DNA from 4 places in the Bradyrhizobium sp. cf659 genome. Region 4 is predicted to be linked to each of the others. Evidence: predicted binding sites of a transcription regulator. Region 4 holds the regulator's gene; each other region holds the start of a gene.
The links. Region 4 encodes PhoB, which activates phosphate uptake and scavenging genes when phosphate is short. Its sites were predicted from a motif close to TGTCATNNANCTGTCAT; they were not measured.
Positions count from the first base shown of each region.

Region 1: a site for PhoB is predicted at 1,909-1,925, ahead of phnC (phosphonate ABC transporter ATP-binding protein). Genes of this name have one in related genera too.
Region 2: a site for PhoB is predicted at 2,352-2,368, ahead of BM118_RS28450 (DUF2794 domain-containing protein). Genes of this name have one in related genera too.
Region 3: a site for PhoB is predicted at 2,978-2,994, ahead of BM118_RS31795 (UDP-2,3-diacylglucosamine diphosphatase). Genes of this name have one in related genera too.

Region 1 is NZ_FOQJ01000004.1:240,807-245,147, forward strand. Features, by position in the region: gene BM118_RS20205 (alpha-D-ribose 1-methylphosphonate 5-triphosphate diphosphatase) at 13-1,206, opposite strand; gene BM118_RS20210 (LbetaH domain-containing protein) at 1,203-1,862, opposite strand; gene phnC (phosphonate ABC transporter ATP-binding protein) at 2,036-2,845, shown strand; gene phnD (phosphonate ABC transporter substrate-binding protein) at 2,910-3,845, shown strand; gene phnE (phosphonate ABC transporter, permease protein PhnE) at 3,921-4,341, shown strand, end outside.
Region 2 is NZ_FOQJ01000008.1:208,809-213,149, reverse strand. Features, by position in the region: gene BM118_RS28460 (Bax inhibitor-1/YccA family protein) at 243-1,034, shown strand; gene BM118_RS28455 (GNAT family N-acetyltransferase) at 1,263-1,793, shown strand; gene BM118_RS28450 (DUF2794 domain-containing protein) at 1,915-2,286, opposite strand; gene BM118_RS28445 (DUF1223 domain-containing protein) at 2,909-3,685, opposite strand; gene acnA (aconitate hydratase AcnA) at 3,906-4,341, opposite strand, start outside.
Region 3 is NZ_FOQJ01000011.1:1,138-5,478, forward strand. Features, by position in the region: gene BM118_RS31785 (threonine/serine dehydratase) at 37-1,020, opposite strand; gene BM118_RS31790 (glycosyltransferase family 4 protein) at 1,084-2,142, opposite strand; gene BM118_RS31795 (UDP-2,3-diacylglucosamine diphosphatase) at 2,142-2,954, opposite strand; gene thiD (bifunctional hydroxymethylpyrimidine kinase/phosphomethylpyrimidine kinase) at 3,168-3,968, opposite strand; gene BM118_RS31805 (PAS domain S-box protein) at 4,278-4,341, shown strand, end outside.
Region 4 is NZ_FOQJ01000003.1:236,873-241,213, forward strand. Features, by position in the region: gene pstA (phosphate ABC transporter permease PstA) at 1-747, shown strand, start outside; gene pstB (phosphate ABC transporter ATP-binding protein PstB) at 744-1,565, shown strand; gene phoU (phosphate signaling complex protein PhoU) at 1,577-2,293, shown strand; gene phoB (phosphate regulon transcriptional regulator PhoB) at 2,316-3,023, shown strand; gene BM118_RS15165 (GcrA family cell cycle regulator) at 3,276-3,785, opposite strand; gene BM118_RS15170 (aspartate aminotransferase family protein) at 4,242-4,341, shown strand, end outside.

The sequences.
Region 1 (4,341 bases), on a different contig from region 4:
AGCATAACCGGTTTATGCCGCGACGACAGCCTCGCGCGGCGCTGCCGCCGCGCTGAGCAGTCGTGTCGCATCGGTAAGATGCACGAGCTTTCCGCCTGCGACCACCGCGACCAGCCGCGGCCGCAGCGGCACGGTGTCGTCGACCAGCAGGATGTCGGCGCGGCGTCCTGCGGCGAGGATGCCGCGATCGGCAAGGCCGGTGGCGCGCGCCGGCCCCGCGGAGACCAGGCTCCAGGCCTCCGTCAGCGGCAACACGCCATCGGCGGCGAGGCGGAACGCGGCGAGCAGCTGTGCGGGATAGTAATAATCCGACGCCAGCACCGAGCAGAGCCCTTTTGCAATCATGTCGGATGCCCTGGTCCAGCCGGTGTGGCTGCCGCCACGCACGACGTTCGGCGCGCCATAGACGATGGCATCGCCATGGCTCGCCGCCGCCCGCGCCGTCTCCTCGTTGATCGGAAACTCGGCGATCATTGCGCCGAGCTCGCGAAACTCCTGGCGCATCGCGGGTGTCGCATCGTCATGCGAGAGCATCCGCACGTCCGCCGCGCGGGCAGCCGCCGCGAGCCGCGAAACGGAGGCCGGAACGTCGGCGGCGCGCGAGATCACGCGGTCGACCAGCCTGTCAAAATCCTCGCTGGACAAGCCGGTGCGCTCCACCATGCGGTTGCGCTTGCGCGGCTTGGCCATGTCGGCGACGGTGCCGTCCATGTGGTCGTTGAAGGCGAACAGGTCGACGCGCCCCTCGGCGAGCCATTGGGCGATCTCGGTTTCGGCATCGAGATTGTAGGTCTCGTGCCGCAGATGGAAGCGGGTGTCGGCGGCAAATTGCGGACGCTGCCGCTCGATCGCCTCCATCAGGCCGCGCGCATTGTCGGCGCTGCGCAGGCCCGGCTCCCACGAGCAGGTCGTGGCGTGAAACACGGTGGTGATGCCGTTGCTGATCGCCTGGCGGTCACTGTCGGCGAGCGCGACGTCGATCGGGAAGTCCACGCCGGCGCGCGGCATCATCTGCCGCTCGAAGGCATCGCCATGCAGATCGACGATTCCCGGCAGCACCAGCAGATTGCGTGCGTCGATCGCGAGCCGAGCCCGGCCGCGGGAGGCGTCGACCTGTGCGATGTCCGTTCCGGACACGCCGAGTGAAGCCTCGACCAACTCGGTGCCGATCAGGGCCCGGCCGCCCTCGAGGAAAATGTCTGTCACGCGACCGCGCTTCGTTTATTGGCAGGGGAGTGTGCCCGTGCTTCATACGTGGAGAGAAAATCTTCAATCCCCAGCTTGCGGAAATCGGGCAGCGCTTCACGCAATTTGTCGTGATCCCAGTCCCACCAGGCGAGCCGTGCAAGCCGTCCGGCGATCTCTTCCGAGAAGCGGCGCCGCACGATGCGCGCGGGATTGCCGGCGACGATGGTGTAGGCCGGCACGTCCTTGGTGACGATGGCGCCGGCCGCGATCACCGCGCCGGTGCCGATGTTGCGGCCCGGCAGCACGATCGCGCCATGGCCGATCCAGACGTCGTGGCCGATATGGACGTGATGCTGGCGCCGCCAGTCGAAGAAATCGGTGTCGTCACTCTCGCCTTCGAAATAGGCGCTGGAACGGTAGGTAAAGTGCGCCTGTGTCGCGCGATGCATCGGATGATTGCCGGGGTTGATGCGCGTCATTGCCGCGATCGAGCAGAATTTTCCGATGGTCGCGTAGGTGATCTGGGAATCGTTCACGACATAGGAGTAATCGCCCATGCTGACTTCATGGAGGATCGTGCGCGCGCCGACCTCGGTATAGGCACCGAGCCTGGTCTCATGCAGCTTGGCCGAGGGATCGATGGTCGGGTGGACTGAAAGGGCTTTGTCGGCCATGTTGCATCCAAAGCGCGAGGGCGGGCGTTCCTCTTCGAGCGGCTCGATGACAATGTCATGACGCAGCGATGACAGGGGATGAGGTGTGTTGGATCGCCGCACCGCAACCTGCATGTCACACAAGTGTCAAGCGTCGGCGTTAGCGGTGGGTCCCAGCTACTCTGGAGCCCTGCATGCTGGTGGTTGAAGGTCTGACGTGCCGCTTTGGCGCAAAAGCCGCGGTGGACGACGCTTCGTTTCAAATTTCCCCCGGCGGATTCGTCGGCGTGATCGGACGATCCGGCGCCGGCAAGTCGACCTTGCTCCGGACCATCAACCGCCTCGTGACGCCGACGCAGGGACGCATCCTGTTCGACGGCATCGACGTCACCGCGCTGCGCGGCAAGGAGCTGCGGCAGTGGCGGGCGCGCTCGGCGATGATCTTTCAGCAATTCAACCTCGTCGGCCGGCTCGATGTTCTCACCAACGTCCTGATGGGGCGCCTCGCGACGATGCCGGCCTGGCGCTCGTTGGCGCAGGTCTGGCCCGAGCAGGACAAGGCGCTGGCGATGTCGGCGCTCGAGCAGTTCGACATCGCCGCGCTCGCCGCCCAGCGCGCCGACCAGCTCTCCGGCGGCCAGCAGCAGCGCGTCGCGATCGCCCGCGCGCTGGTGCAGCAGCCCGACATCATCCTCGCCGACGAGCCGATCGCTTCGCTCGACCCGCGCAACACCAAGATCGTGATGGATGCGCTGCTGCGCATCAACAAGCATTTCGGCATCACCGTGATCTGCAACCTGCATTCGCTCGACCTGGCGCGCAGCTATTGCGACCGCCTGATCGGCATGGCGCAGGGCCGTGTGGTGTTCGATGGCGCGCCGTCTGCGCTGACCGATCACGTCGCGCGCGAACTTTACGACCTCGAAGCCACCGACGTCATGGGCGGCACGCCGGTGCCGGCGCCCGAAGGCATTCCGGCGCTCGGAACGGCGGCCGCCGCCTGAGCCGCATCGCTTCTGTAGTTGCCAGTTTTTGCGTCAACCGACCCCAACCGATGAAGAGGGTATCATGATCACTCGCAGATTACTTCTTGCCGGCGCCGCTGCGCTCGCGTTCACGACTTCAGCCTCCGCCGACGACTGGAAAGCCAAATATCCCGAGCTGACCTTCGCGGTCATTCCGGCGGAAAACGCCTCGGGCGTTACCGAACGCTGGGCGCCGTTCATGAGCTATCTCTCCAAGGAATTGGGCGTGAAGGTCACGCTGCGCATCGCCAACGACTACGCCGCCGTGATCGAAGGCCAACGCGCCGGCAATATCCATATCGCCAGCTACGGCTCGGCCTCGTTCGCCCGCGCCCGCCTGACCGGCGTCAAGACCGACGCCTTTGCCAACGACATCAACGCCGACGGCTCGACCGGCTACTATTCGGTGTTCTTCGTCAAGGCGAACAGCCCCTACAAGAGTGTCGATCAGCTCAAGGGCAAGAACCTCGGCCTCGTCGACCCGAATTCGACGTCCGGCAACAACGTGCCGCGCTTCGAGCTCGACAAGATGGGCATCGCGGATGCCGACACCTATTTCAGCAAGGTCGTCTTCACCGGCAGCCATGAGAACGCGATCCTGGCGCTGGCGCAGGGCACGGTCGACGTTGCGGCCAACCAGTGGACCAGCGACGACGATTCGACGCTGGCGCAGATGCTGACCAAGGGCATGCTGAAGAATGCCGACGGCTCGCCGATGAAGAAGGACGATTTCCGCATCATCCACAAGTCGGCGCCGATCATCAACGGCCCCTATGCCTATAATTCGGACCTGCCTGATGACGCCAAGGCGGCGATCGCGAAGGCGTTCTTCGACGCGCCGGCCAAGGACAAGGCGGCCTTCGACCGCCTCCAGGACGGCCAGAAGAAGGGTTTTCATCCCGCCACCACCAAGGACTGGGATGGCACGATCGAGCTGATCAAGTTCGTCGATGCACTGCGTAAGAAGAAGGCGTCCTGAGTTTCGGGACGAGCTACTTGAGCCGGGTCGATGGACCCGGCTCTTTCTCTTTGATCGGCCACTTTTCCTGGACAGATGACCGTCGCGGTTTCGATCCTGCCTGAGCAGCAACTGGCTGCGCTGAACGCCGCTTATCATCAGGCGGTCGCGCGCAGGCGGCTCCGTCTCTTGCTCGGAGTTGTGGTGTTCGCCGCCGCGCTGCTTCTTGCCGCGATCGGCGCCGAAGTTAACCTGCGTACGTTCTTCACCTATTTCGGCAACTTCGTCAGCTATTTCGATCGCATCCTCACGCTCGACAATGGCCAGCGGGTCTGGACCGATGTCGGCGAGTGGCTGTGGGGCTGGCGCAAATGGCTGAGGATGCTGGGTGAGACGCTGCTGATCAGCTATGTCGGCACGCTGGTCGGCGCGACCTTCGCCTTCGTCCTGAACTTCTTCGCGGCGGAAAACACCTCGCCCGCGCCCTGGCTGCGCTTTACGGTGCGGCGCCTGCTCG
Region 2 (4,341 bases), on a different contig from region 4:
TGCGAAATCGCACGATTCCGGCGATTAACCACGTCTGCTCGTCTGGATTGCGGGCGAGGGCGACATTCAGCCGCGCGTGGACGGTTGCAGCGAATGTGTTAGTTTCCCACATATCGAATGGGTTCGGAGCCCCGATTGTTAGCCAAAATTTAGTCGGAAGACATCGGTATCCGAGATAGAATTTGACGAACCGGCGGCATGGCGACCCTCATGCCGGACCGGCCAACCAACGGGAATCGACCATGTCGGACCTAGACCGTAACTACGCTTCTCCTTTCGGCAGGGCCGCCGGGCGTGTTGACGCCGCGACGGTCGACGCCGGTCTGCGCGCCTACATGCTGCGCATCTACAATTACATGAGCATTGGCCTCGCCATCACGGGCCTTGCCGCACTCGGCGTCTACATGGCCGCCGTGACTGACGTTCCGACCCCGGAAGCCGTCCGCGTCGGCAAGCTGTTCCTGACGCCGTTCGGCTATGCGATGTTCGTCAGCCCCCTGAAGTGGCTGTTCATGCTCGCGCCGCTCGCCATGGTGTTCGTGATCTCGGCAGGCATCAACCGTCTGGCACCCTCGACCGCCCAGATCCTGTTCTGGGTGTTCTCGGCGCTGATGGGCATCTCGCTGTCGTCGATCTTCCTGGTGTTCACGCACACCTCGATCGTGCGGGTGTTCTTCATCACCGCGGCGACCTTCGGTGCGCTCAGCCTCTACGGCTACACCACCAAGCGTGACATGACCGGGATGGGCTCGTTCCTGTTCATGGGCCTGATCGGCATCATCATCGCCAGCCTGGTGAACCTGTTCCTGGCGAGCTCGATGCTCCAGTTCATCGTGTCCGTGGTCGGCGTGCTCGTGTTCGCGGGCCTCACCGCCTGGGATACCCAGCGGCTGAAGAACGACTACATCTACGGCTACGCTGCGGCCGGCGGTGACATCGCAGAGCGTGCGGCCATCACCGGCGCGCTGTCGCTGTACCTGAACTTCATCAACCTGTTCACGCTGCTTCTGCAGCTCCTCGGCCAGCGCGACTAAGCACTGCGACGAGAGAATGGACACGAACCCCGGCCGCAAGGCCGGGGTTTTTGTTTTGGGCAGGGTGCCTCCACGAACACCGTCATTGCGAGCGCAGCGAAGCAATCCAGAGTGCCTCCGCGGATGCATTTCTGGATTGCTTCGTCGCAAGGGCTCCTCGCAATGACGGAGTATGTGGAAACGATGTTGCCCCTTCCGGCCGCCGCGGGAAGGCTCTAATCTTTCCCCATGTCCACACCTGAAATCAGGCCCACCCTTGAGGCCGACCTCCCCGCCATCACCGCCATCTACCAGCAGGCCGTCCGCGAGGGCACGGCGACGTTCGAGCTGGAACCGCCCGATCTTGCCGAGATGACGCGGCGCTACCGCGCGCTGGTCGACGGCGGCTATCCCTATTTCGTCGCCATCCTCGACGGGCGCGTCGCCGGCTACGCCTATGCCGGCGCCTACCGGCCGCGGCCGGCCTATCGCTTCACGGTCGAGAACTCGATCTATCTCGATCCCTCCTTCCACCGCCGCGGCGTCGGCTCGTTGCTGCTGGAGCGGCTGATCACCGAGTGCGAGGCGCGCGGCTTCCGCCAGATGATCGCGGTGATCGGCGATTCCGCCAATGCCGGCTCGATCGGCGTGCACACCAAAGGCGGCTTCAGGATGATCGGCACGCATCCCAATGTCGGGCTGAAATTCGGCCGCTGGCTAGACACGGTGATGATGCAGCGCGAGCTCGGCGAGGGCGCAAGCACGGTGCCGGGGAAGTAGGGCTCACACGGTCATTCCGGGGCGCGCGCAAGCGCGAACCCGGAATCCGGAAGTTGTGAGCGAATACGGATCGGGATTCCGGGTTCGCGACTTCGTCGCGCCCCGGAATGACGGCGTTGGGCTACACCACCGCCAGCTTGCGATCGATCACCAGCAGCACGCGCTCGAGCTCGTGGCCGCGGCGCAGGATCAGGCCGGTCGCCGAGATCACGCTGTACATGCCCTGCTTGCGCGCGAGGCGCGGGTCCTTCTCGATGCGATAGATCGGCACTTCCGAGGCGCGGCGATAGACTGAGAACACCGCGCGGTCCTTCAGGAAGTCGATGGCATAGTCGCGCCACTCGCCGTCCGCGACCATGCGGCCGTAGAGATTGAGAATTCGGCGCAGCTCGAGCCGGTTGAAGGTCACCTGGTTCGGCTGCGCATTCGCAGCGACGGGGCGCGCCGCCGCGCGCTGCTCACTCGGATCGGCATCCTCCGACATCAGACTCATGGGAAGCGCCTCCTCATCGCACGGCATGATCGCGTCCGCGAAAACCGTCCCCGGAACCGCGGATCATGACAATCGCATGATTGCGCCAACCGTTCCCCGCCGCAAGGGGCTCTCGAGGGCTCTTTGGAAGAGCTCCCGGTGCAACCCATCGAATCGGGCGTGAATCGGAGCACACGCAACGGTGGAACTCTGTCGCGACGAACCGTCACGGGATCGTTAGCAGGAATCATAGTATCGCCGCTTTTCCGCCCAGCGCCTGCCGCCCTGCACTGCGAAAAGACCTGTGTGCGTTGACCCGGTCCTTTCGGTTCCGGATTCCTCAGCCCCCAGCCCCCCGGGGTCGATAGGATCGGGTCTGTACGCACGACAAGGAGGGCCAGCGCAAGTTGGTCCTTTTTTGTTTGTGTCGGGATGTTTCTGCCGCGCTGTCATTTCGGGGCGCGCGAAGCGGGAACCCGAAATCCATCAATCCGAATTTCCCAGCTGAGAAATGGATTCCGGGCTCGCGCCAAAAAGTGGGGCGCCCCGGAATGACGAGAGAGCAGATTGTCCGAGACAATCTTACATACGCTCTCTCCCCTCATGGTGAGGATGCGAGCACGACGCTAGCGAGAGATTCGAATCAGTGCAGCGACGTGTACGCCGCGCCCAGCATCGGGCCGGGTTTCTCGCGGCTGCCGTCCTGGACATAGACCACCGCGCCGTCGACGCCGTCGCGCGTAAGGTTCTCGATCGGCACCGTCCAGCTTTCCGGACGACCGGTCCAGTCGCCGACCTTGAGCAGGTTGCGCACCACGTTGTGATAGGTGACTTGCTGTCCGCGATTTTCGCCTTTGGCGATCGCGATCGGCACTGACCTCGCGATCGAGCAGATCCAGACCTCGCCGTGCGAGATCGCCGGCTCCTTGCTCGCGGCCACCGACACGTTAATCTGCTTGCCCGAGAGCGACATCGTCACCGGCACGCTCATCACGCCCGTGCCCTTGTCGGTCTTGCCGATCGCGCTCTCGATGCCGGCACGATCACTGCCGATGACATGCGTCGAGCCATTCACCACGACCTGCGGCGTGTAGACCTCGCGGTCGCCGCGCATGCGCGAATAGGCGCGCTGCCGCGCCGAGAAGCGCGAATCCGCCAGCGTGTCCTTCCAGCCGAGATAATCCCAATAATCGATCGGCATGCTCAGCGCGATGATCGAGGGGTCGCTGGAGAGATCGCCGATGATCTTGTCGGCGGGCGGACAGGAGGAGCAGCCCTGCGAGGTGAAGAGCTCGACCACGGCGCGGGGATCAGCCTGGGCGGGACGGATGACGGCGACGATCGCACAGATACCGAGTGCTCCCGACCAGAGGGCACCGGACCAACGTGAAATCGGATGAGAAGCCGTCATTGCTGTCATGTCGAACGCCGCACACCATTGCTCGTGGGAAGGGAAATCTTATCGCCTGATGGTCACCGTAGTCTTACGGGCGCGACACACTCATCCGTCCTGGCCGAAATTTCCGCCGGGCGGGCCCATCCGAAGCATGCCGCAAACGCGCGAAGGCGGCCCTGTGATAGGCCGCCTTCGTTTAACCTTCTACTCACGTCGCAGTGAGCCACCGTTCACAAATTCGCGCTTAGGCCGCGAGCTTGCGCAGCACGTAGTGCAGAATGCCGCCGTTCCGGTAGTAGTCGAGCTCGTCCAGCGTATCGATGCGGCAGAGCAGCGAAACGCGCTGCAACGAGCCGTCGCCGGAGACGATCTCCGCGGTCAGCTTCTGACGCGGCTTCAGATCGCCGACGAGACCACGCAGCGTGACCTTCTCGTCGCCCTTCAGGCCGAGCGACGACCAGGAGGTGCCTTCCTCGAAGGTCAGCGGCAGCACGCCCATACCGACGAGATTGGAGCGATGGATGCGCTCGAAGCTCTGGCAGATCACCGCGCGCACGCCGAGCAGACGCGTGCCCTTCGCAGCCCAGTCGCGCGAGGAGCCGTTGCCGTATTCGGCGCCGGCGAACACCACCAGCGGCACTTGCTCCTGCTGGTACTTCATCGCGGCGTCGTAGATCGAC
Region 3 (4,341 bases), on a different contig from region 4:
GCAACGCTTCAGCGGTTAGCGGAGACTCTCAGACAATCAGGCCACCAGCTCCGCAAACAAATCCGCGTCGACATTACCGCCCGACAGCACGATGACCACGTTCTTGCCGGCGACGTCGAGACGTCCCGCAAGCAGCGCGGCAAGGCCGACGGCCCCTCCCGGCTCCACCACCAGCTTCAGCTCGCGATAGGCAAACGCAACCGCCGCGCCGACTTCCTTGTCCGACGCCGTGACGCCGCGCGCGAGCAGCTTGCTGTTGATCGCAAAGGTCATCTCGCCGGGGATCAGCGCCATCAGCGCGTCGCAGATGGTGCGGCCCGCGGGCCCATGCGGCTCGCGATGGCCTGCGGTCAGCGAAATGCCGTGATCGTCGAACGCCTCGGGCTCGGCCACCACGATCTCGGCCAGCGGATAGCGCGCCTTCACGGCCGTTGCGACGCCCGCGATCAGGCCGCCGCCGGAGGCCGGCGCCACCACGATGTCGGGGCTGAGGCCGAGCGTTGCCATGTCCTCCGCGATCTCGCGGCCGGCGGTGCCCTGCCCTGCGATCACGAAGGGATCGTCATACGGTCTGACCAGCGTCGCGCCGCGCTTCTCGGCGATGCCGCGCGAGATCGCCTCGCGGTCGTCGCGGTCACGGTCGTACAGCACGACCTCGGCGCCGTAGGATTTGGTGCGCTCGCGCTTGGACAGCGGCGCGTCCGCAGGCATCACGATGGTGGCCTGCATGTCGAGGATCTTGGCCGCCGCCGCCACGCCCTGGGCGTGGTTGCCGGAGGAGAATGCCACGACGCCGCCGGCGCGCTGGTCCTGCGGGATCGAGGCGACCTTGTTGAATGCGCCGCGGAACTTGAAGGAGCCGGTGCGCTGGAGCATCTCCGGCTTCAGAAACACTTTTGCGCCGACGCGCTCGTTGAGCACGGGAAAGGACAACAGCGGGGTGCGGATGGCGAAAGGCGCGATCACCCGCGCTGCGGCATCGATATCGGCAGGGCCGATCGGAAGGGGCTGCTCGGTCATGGCTGACCTTATCGCGGCGGACGAGGCGCGGGCAAGACACCTCCCCGCGAGGATTCCTCCTCTTCAGGCGACGAAGCGTGGCTGTTCCCCGCCGTTCCGGCCGGGCAGCACCGCGCCGACCGCCATTATGCTGTCGATAAAGGCCCTCGCCGAGGCTTCCCAGGTGTAGTTGGCGGCGAATTCGACGCAGGCCTGCCGGGAGATGTCGAGCGCGGCAAAGCAGGCATTGCGCAGATCGTGATCGAGGGCGCCGACCGGCGCATCGCCGATCACGTCGCGGGGGCCCTTCACCGGGAAGGCCGCGACCGGCAGGCCGCTCGCGAGCGCTTCCAGCAGGACCAGGCCGAACGTGTCGGTCTTGCTGGGAAACACGAACACGTCGGCGGCCGCATAGATTTCCGCCAGTGCCTCGCCGTGCTTCTCCCCGAGGAAGATCGCGTCGGGATAGGCCTCTTCGAGCGAAGCCCGTGCCGGGCCGTCGCCGACGACCACCTTGGTGCCGGGCAGCTTGAGGTCGAGGAACGCTTCGAGATTTTTCTCCACCGCGACGCGGCCGACCGAGAGGAACACCGGGGCCGGCAGGCAGAGATCGATCGCGCGGGGATGGAACAAGTGCGTGTCGACGCCGCGCGGCCACAGCACGACATTGTCAAACCCGCGCTCGGTCAGCTCGCCGGCGAGCGCCGGGGTCGCCGCCATCACGGCCCGGCTGGGCGCATGGAAACGGCGCAGCGCCCGCCAGATCAGCGAGCCCGGAACCGGCACCCGGGCGCGGACATATTCGGGAAAGCGGGTGTGGAAGCTGGTCGTGAACGGCAGCTTGCGCTGGCGGCAATAGCGGCGGACCATCAGGCCGATCGGCCCTTCGGTCGCGATATGGATGCTGTCGGGACGGGCTTCCGCGATCAGCTTCGCGATCCGCGCCGGGCGCGGCATCGCCAGCCGCACGTCGCGATAGCTCGGCATCGCGAAGGTGCGGAACGATTGCGGCGTCAGGAACGTGAACTCGACGCCAAGACCTTCAACGTTAAGCCCTTTGGCGGCGTCAGCAAGCTTGGTCAGCGTCCGAACCACACCGTTGACTTGCGGGTGCCAGGCGTCGGTCGCGACCAGGATGCGCATCAAGCGGCCCTTGCTGCGACCTGCGGGACGGCTGCCGGCTTTTGCGCCTGATCCGCCCAGGTGATGATCTCGAAATGGCCGTCGTCGTGCTCGACCAGCGCGGTGCAGCTCTCCACCCAGTCGCCGCAGTTCATGTAGCGGATGCCGGCCTCGTCGCGGATCACGGCATAGTGGATGTGGCCGCAGATCACGCCGTCGGCGTCGTGACGGCGCGCTTCGGCGGCGAGCGCCTGCTCGAACGCGCCGATATAGTTGACGGCGTTCTTGACCTTCTGCTTGGCCCATTGCGACAGCGACCAGTAGGGCACCTTGAACATGCGCCGGAAGAAGTTGACGAAGCGATTCATCTGGATCGCGAAGTCGTAGGCCTTGTCGCCGAGATGGGCGAGCCAGCGCGCGTTCTGCACCACGAGATCGAAGATGTCGCCGTGGATGACGAGATAGCGCTTGCCGTCCACGCCGGTGTGGACGGTGTTCTCGACCACGTCGATGCCGCCGAAATGCGTGCCGTAATAATTGCGCAGGAACTCGTCGTGATTGCCGGGGATGTAGATCACCTTGGCGCCCTTGCGCGCCTTGCGCAAAAGCTTCTGGACCAGGTCGTTATGCGATTGCGGCCAGTGCCAGCTCGACTTCAGCGCCCAGCCGTCAACGATGTCGCCGACGAGGTAGATCGTCTCTGCGTCATGGTAGCGCAGGAAGTCCAGCAGAAGGTCGGCTTGTGAACCGCGGGCTCCGAGATGAACGTCGGAGATGAACAAGGTGCGAAAGCGCCTTTCAGGGCTCTCGTCACTCACATCGTAGCTTCCCATGCGACAGCCTGTAACAATATCCCGTGACAGGGGGATGACCGATTGAACCTTTGAGGCACCTCAGATACGAATCAAACCTCGCCTCGCCCTCCCCGCGAATATCAGTCGCATGCGACAATCAGGCGACATGAAGCGGCCATGGCTGTCCGCAAAAGCCCGGCCCCCTCGCCTTATTGGTTAACGGCGGGGCCGGCGCGCAGCTCGAGGCCGGCGTCAGTAGAACTCGTGGAAATGATGGATCGGCCCGTGGCCGTGGCCGACGCTGAAGCTGTCGGCAGCCGCGATCGCGGCGCTGATCCAGGCCTTGGCGTTGCGCACCGCCTGCTCGAGAGTCTCGCCCCTGGCAAGACCTGCCGCCACGGCCGACGACAGCGAACAGCCGGTGCCGTGGGTGTTCTGGGTGGCGATGCGGGGCGCGGCGAGCGCGATCGTGCTTTCGGACGTGACGAGATAGTCGATGCTCTCGGCACCCTCGCCGTGCCCGCCCTTGATCAGGACGGCACGGCAGCCGAGCGCCAGCAGGCGGCGCCCCTGGCTTTCGATCCCGGCCTCGCTGGCCGCGACCTGCTCGCCGAGCAGAGCCGCCGCCTCCGGCAGGTTCGGCGTGATCACCGAGGCGAGCGGCATCAGTCGTGTGCGCAGGGCTTCCACGGCCTCGGACGCCAGCAGGCGATCGCCTGACGTTGCGACCATCACGGGATCGAGCACCACGTGGCGGGGCTTCCAGCGCGCCAGCGCGGCCGCGATCGCATCGATGCTGGCGGCCTGGGCCACCATGCCGATCTTCACCGCGCCGATGTCGAGATCGGAGAACACCGCGTCGATCTGCGCGGTGACGAAATCAGCCGGCACCGCGTGAATGCCGGTGACGCCGCGCGTGTTCTGCGCCGTCAGCGCCGTGATCGCAGAGGCGCCGTAGACGCCGAGCGCCGCGAAGGTCTTCAGATCCGCCTGGATGCCGGCGCCGCCGCTCGAATCGGAGCCGGCAATGGTGAGCGCCACGGGCGTGGTCATCGCAGGACACATGCGTTTGAGAGGAACACCGCCATGGCCTGTCCTAGCGCGCCCCTGCAACGCCAGCAAGCCGGACCGCCGCGGCAGCGGTGATTCGCGACACCACCGATCCGGGCCCAGGCGAACCAGGCGGAGCCGATCCGGCGCAGCATTGTCGCCCCCGAATCAGGAACATGCTGCAATATATGGCCCGACACGGCCTCGGCCCTTGGCCTCCACCACCGATGAGTGAGACCTTGGGCGGCAGAGCCGTCCAATGGCACCAATGCTGCGGGCCGACCCGACCTGCAAGCCTCTCGGGGTGGAATCATGTGGGCCTTCTTCGAACGTCTCCTCGACTCCTCGATGTTCTCGCCACACGGGATCTGCCTGC
Region 4 (4,341 bases):
CTGATCACGCTGCTCTACAACGGCGTGGCCGGGCTCAATCTCCAGCTCTTCACCGAGAACACGCCGCCGCCCGGCTCGACCGAGGGCGGCCTGCTCAACGCCATCGTCGGCTCGCTGATCATGACCGTGATCGGCGTCGGCATCGGTGCGCCGCTCGGCCTGTTCGCCGGCACCTATCTCGCCGAATACGGCCGCAACGACAAGCTGACGTCGGTGATCCGCTTCATCAACGACATCCTGCTCTCGGCGCCCTCGATCATCATCGGCCTGTTCATCTACGGCGCGGTGGTGGTGCCGATGCGCGGCTTCTCGGCGATCGCAGGCAGCCTCGCGCTCGCCGTCATCGTCATCCCGGTGGTGCTGCGCACGACCGAGGACATGCTGCTGCTGGTGCCGAACGCGCTGCGTGAGGCGGCGTCCGCCCTCGGCCTGCCGCGCTCGCTGGTGATCAAGCGGATCGCCTATCGCGCCGCCCGCTCCGGCCTCATCACCGGCGTGCTGCTCGCAACCGCCCGCGTCGCCGGCGAGACTGCGCCGCTGCTCTTCACCGCGCTGTCGAACCAGTTCTTCAGCCTGAGCCTGAACAAGACGATGGCCAACCTGCCGGTGACCATCAACAACTTCGTGCAGAGCCCCTACGCCTACTGGAAGCAGCTGGCCTGGAGCGGAGCGCTGCTCATCACCCTGACCGTTCTTGCCCTGAATATTGGCGCGCGCATCCTTGGCGCCGAGAGGACCGCAAAATGAGTGATCTTTCCGTATCGATGAGCGCATCCGGCGGACTGCCCCAGGCGCCGCTGCTGCCGGAAGCGCCGGCCAAGGTGACGGTGCGCAACCTCAACTTCTATTACGGCGAGCACCACGCGCTGAAGAACATCAACCTGACGCTCGGCACCAACCGCGTCACCGCGTTCATCGGCCCGTCCGGCTGCGGCAAGTCGACCCTGCTGCGCATCTTCAACCGGATGTACGACCTCTATCCGGGCCAGCGCGCCACCGGCCAGCTCATGCTCGACCAGACCAACATCCTCGACCCCAGGCTCGACCTCAATCTGCTGCGCGCCCGCGTCGGCATGGTGTTCCAGAAGCCGACGCCGTTCCCGATGACGATCTACGAGAACATCGCCTTCGGCATCCGCCTCTACGAGAAGATCTCGAAGTCCGAGATGGACGGCCGCGTCGAGAAGGCGCTGCGCGGCGGCGCGCTGTGGAACGAGGTCAAGGACAAGCTCAACGCCTCCGGCCTGTCGCTCTCCGGCGGCCAGCAGCAGCGCCTCTGCATCGCCCGCACCGTCGCGGTGCGGCCCGAGGTGATCCTGTTCGACGAGCCCTGCTCGGCGCTCGACCCGATCTCGACCGCCAAGGTCGAGGAGCTGATCCAGGAACTGTCCGAGAACTACACGATCGCGATCGTCACCCACAACATGCAGCAGGCGGCGCGCGTCTCCGACAAGACCGCCTTTATGTATCTCGGCGAGCTGATCGAGTTCGACGACACCAGCAAGATCTTCACGTCGCCGAGCGACCGGCGCACGCAGGATTACATCACCGGCCGGTTCGGCTGAGGAGACGGAACATGGGTTCTGAACATACCGCAAAGGCCTTCGACACCGACCTCCAGGAGCTCACCCGGCTCGTCGCCGAGATGGGCGGGATCGCCGAGCGCATGATCGTCGATTCCGTCGATGCGCTGATCCGCCGCGACGTCGCGCTCGGCCAGCGCGTGGTCGCCACCGACACCGAGCTCGACGCGCTCCAGAAGCGCATCGAGGAGCGCGCCGTGCTCACCATCGCCCGCCGCCAGCCGATGGCGGTCGATCTGCGCGAGATCGTCGGCGCCATGCGCGTTGCGACCGATCTCGAGCGCATCGGCGACCTCGCCAAGAACATGGGCAAGCGTGTCGCCGCGCTGGAGACGGATTTCCATCCGCTCAAGCTGTTCCGCGGCCTCGAGCACATGACCGACCTCGTGCAGCAGCAGGTCAAGTCGGTGCTGGACGCCTATGCCGCGCACGATCTGCCGGCGGCGATGGCGGTGTGGAAGGGCGACGAGGAAGTCGACGCCATCTGCACCTCGCTGTTCCGCGAGCTCCTCACCTACATGATGGAGGATCCGCGCAACATCTCGTTCTGCATCCACCTGATGTTCTGCGCCAAGAACATCGAGCGGATCGGCGACCACGCCACCAACATCGCCGAGACCGTGTTCTACATGATCGAGGGCCAGGCGATCACCGACAAGCGGCCGAAGGGCGACATGACGACCTTCGCCACGACGGTCCCGAATACCTGAAGACGCAAGGAGCGACGACACCATGGGCGCACGCATTATGGTGGTTGAGGACGAGGAAGCTCTCACCGAGCTTCTCCGCTACAACCTCGAAGGCGACGGCTATGACGTCGAGACGGTGATGCGCGGCGACGACGCCGACACCCGCCTCAAGGAACACATCCCCGATCTGATCGTGCTCGACTGGATGCTGCCGGGACTGTCGGGCATCGAGCTGTGCCGGCGGCTGCGGACCCGGCCCGAGACCAAGCAGCTGCCGATCATCATGCTCACCGCGCGCGGCGAGGAGAGCGAGCGGGTGCGGGGCCTTGCGACCGGCGCGGACGACTACATCGTCAAGCCGTTCTCGGTGCCGGAGCTGCTGGCGCGCGTGAAGGGCCTCTTGCGGCGCGCCAGCCCCGAGCGGCTCGCCACCGTGCTCGCCTATGGCGACATCGAGCTCGATCGCGACAAGCGCCGCGTGGCGCGCTCGGGCCGGCCGATCGACCTCGGCCCGACCGAATATCGCCTGCTGGAGTTCTTCCTGGAGCATCCCGGCCGCGTGTTCTCGCGGGAGCAGCTGCTCGACAGCGTCTGGGGCCGCGACATCTACATCGACGAGCGCACCGTCGACGTCCATATCGGCCGCCTGCGCAAGCTGCTCAATCTCGGCCGCGAGCAGGATCCCATCCGCACCGTCCGCGGCGCCGGCTACGCGCTGGATGATCGTTTTGCGAAGGCGGAGCAGACGTAAGTCAGGGCGAGTTGGTCTGGCGAGCTGTCGCCACGATATCGGTGTCGTCCCGGCGAAGGTCGGGACCCATAACCCCAAGGCGCAATTGTTTGTGCGAGAAGGGTAACTCCGAGCCCCTGTAACCACACCTGCTGGTGGTTATGGGTCCCGGCCCCCCGTGCGCAATTGCGCACTCGGCCGGGACGACATCGGAGTATGTCGAGCCGTCATCGCGTGACGGCGCCGTCTTTGCAATCAGCTAGATCCGCGAACTCACCGCGAGGGCTTGGCCGGAGCGCGCCGGCGATCCGCGGCCGGCTGATACGCCACGCGCGAGTGCTGGGCGCAGTAGGGCAGGCCCGACAGCGCCCTGCCGCCGCAGAAGAAGAAATCCGGGCTCGAGGGATCGCCGACCGGCCAGTGGCAGGTCGCCTCGTTCAGCTCCAGCAGCGACAGCCGCTGGCTCATCGGCACCACGTTGTCGTAGGTGACCGGCTCGGCCTCCACCTCGACCTCGAAGGCCTGCGCCAGCGCGGTGTTGCCGCGCGCAATGGGGCGGCTGACCCGCATCATGTGCTGCGCGGGGCGCGCCTTGCGCGGCCGCGGAGCCGCCGATGAGGGGCTCTTGGCGCGGCCGGACAGGCCGAGCCTGTGCACCTTGCCGATCACGGCATTGCGGGTCACGTTCCCGAGCTCGGCTGCGATCTGGCTGGCCGACAATCCGGCCTCCCAGAGCTTTTTCAACTGCTCGACGCGATCGTCGGACCAGGTCAAAACCGTCATTGCACCCTTTCCCTCGCCGTGCGGCTGCCATCCTGGCGCCTCGCGGCGAATGCCTAAGCCTCGAAAAAACCCGTGCCGTCAGAATCCCTTAAGGCTCGCCGGGCGCACCAGATGCGCCCGAACGTTTACGCCGGTACATGAGGACTTAGAGGATCAGAACTGCTGCACGAGATGTCGTATCTGACAAGCCAAACGCTACAATATGGCGTGACTCACGCGCAAGAGTCCGCCGACTCGCTTCCACATGTTCCGTGGCCAAAATCCCGCAAATTCGGCACCGCAAGACTACGGATTCAGCGTTTCGCGAGGCTTTCGGGCGGCATTGACACCCGGTTCACCAGGCCTAAGATAGTGGCGCGTGCCGCCCTTAAAAGGCGGCACGTTTCGTTTTCCGGGCCGGTCAATGGTGCGTTGCGCAATGCACGCTCACACCGTCCGCAACATCAAGTGACCGTCATGACTAACAGCGCAGCACCGCATTTGCTCCCCGTTTTCGCCAGGGCCGACCTCGGTTTCGAGCGCGGAGAGGGCTGCTGGCTGATCGCGACCAATGGCG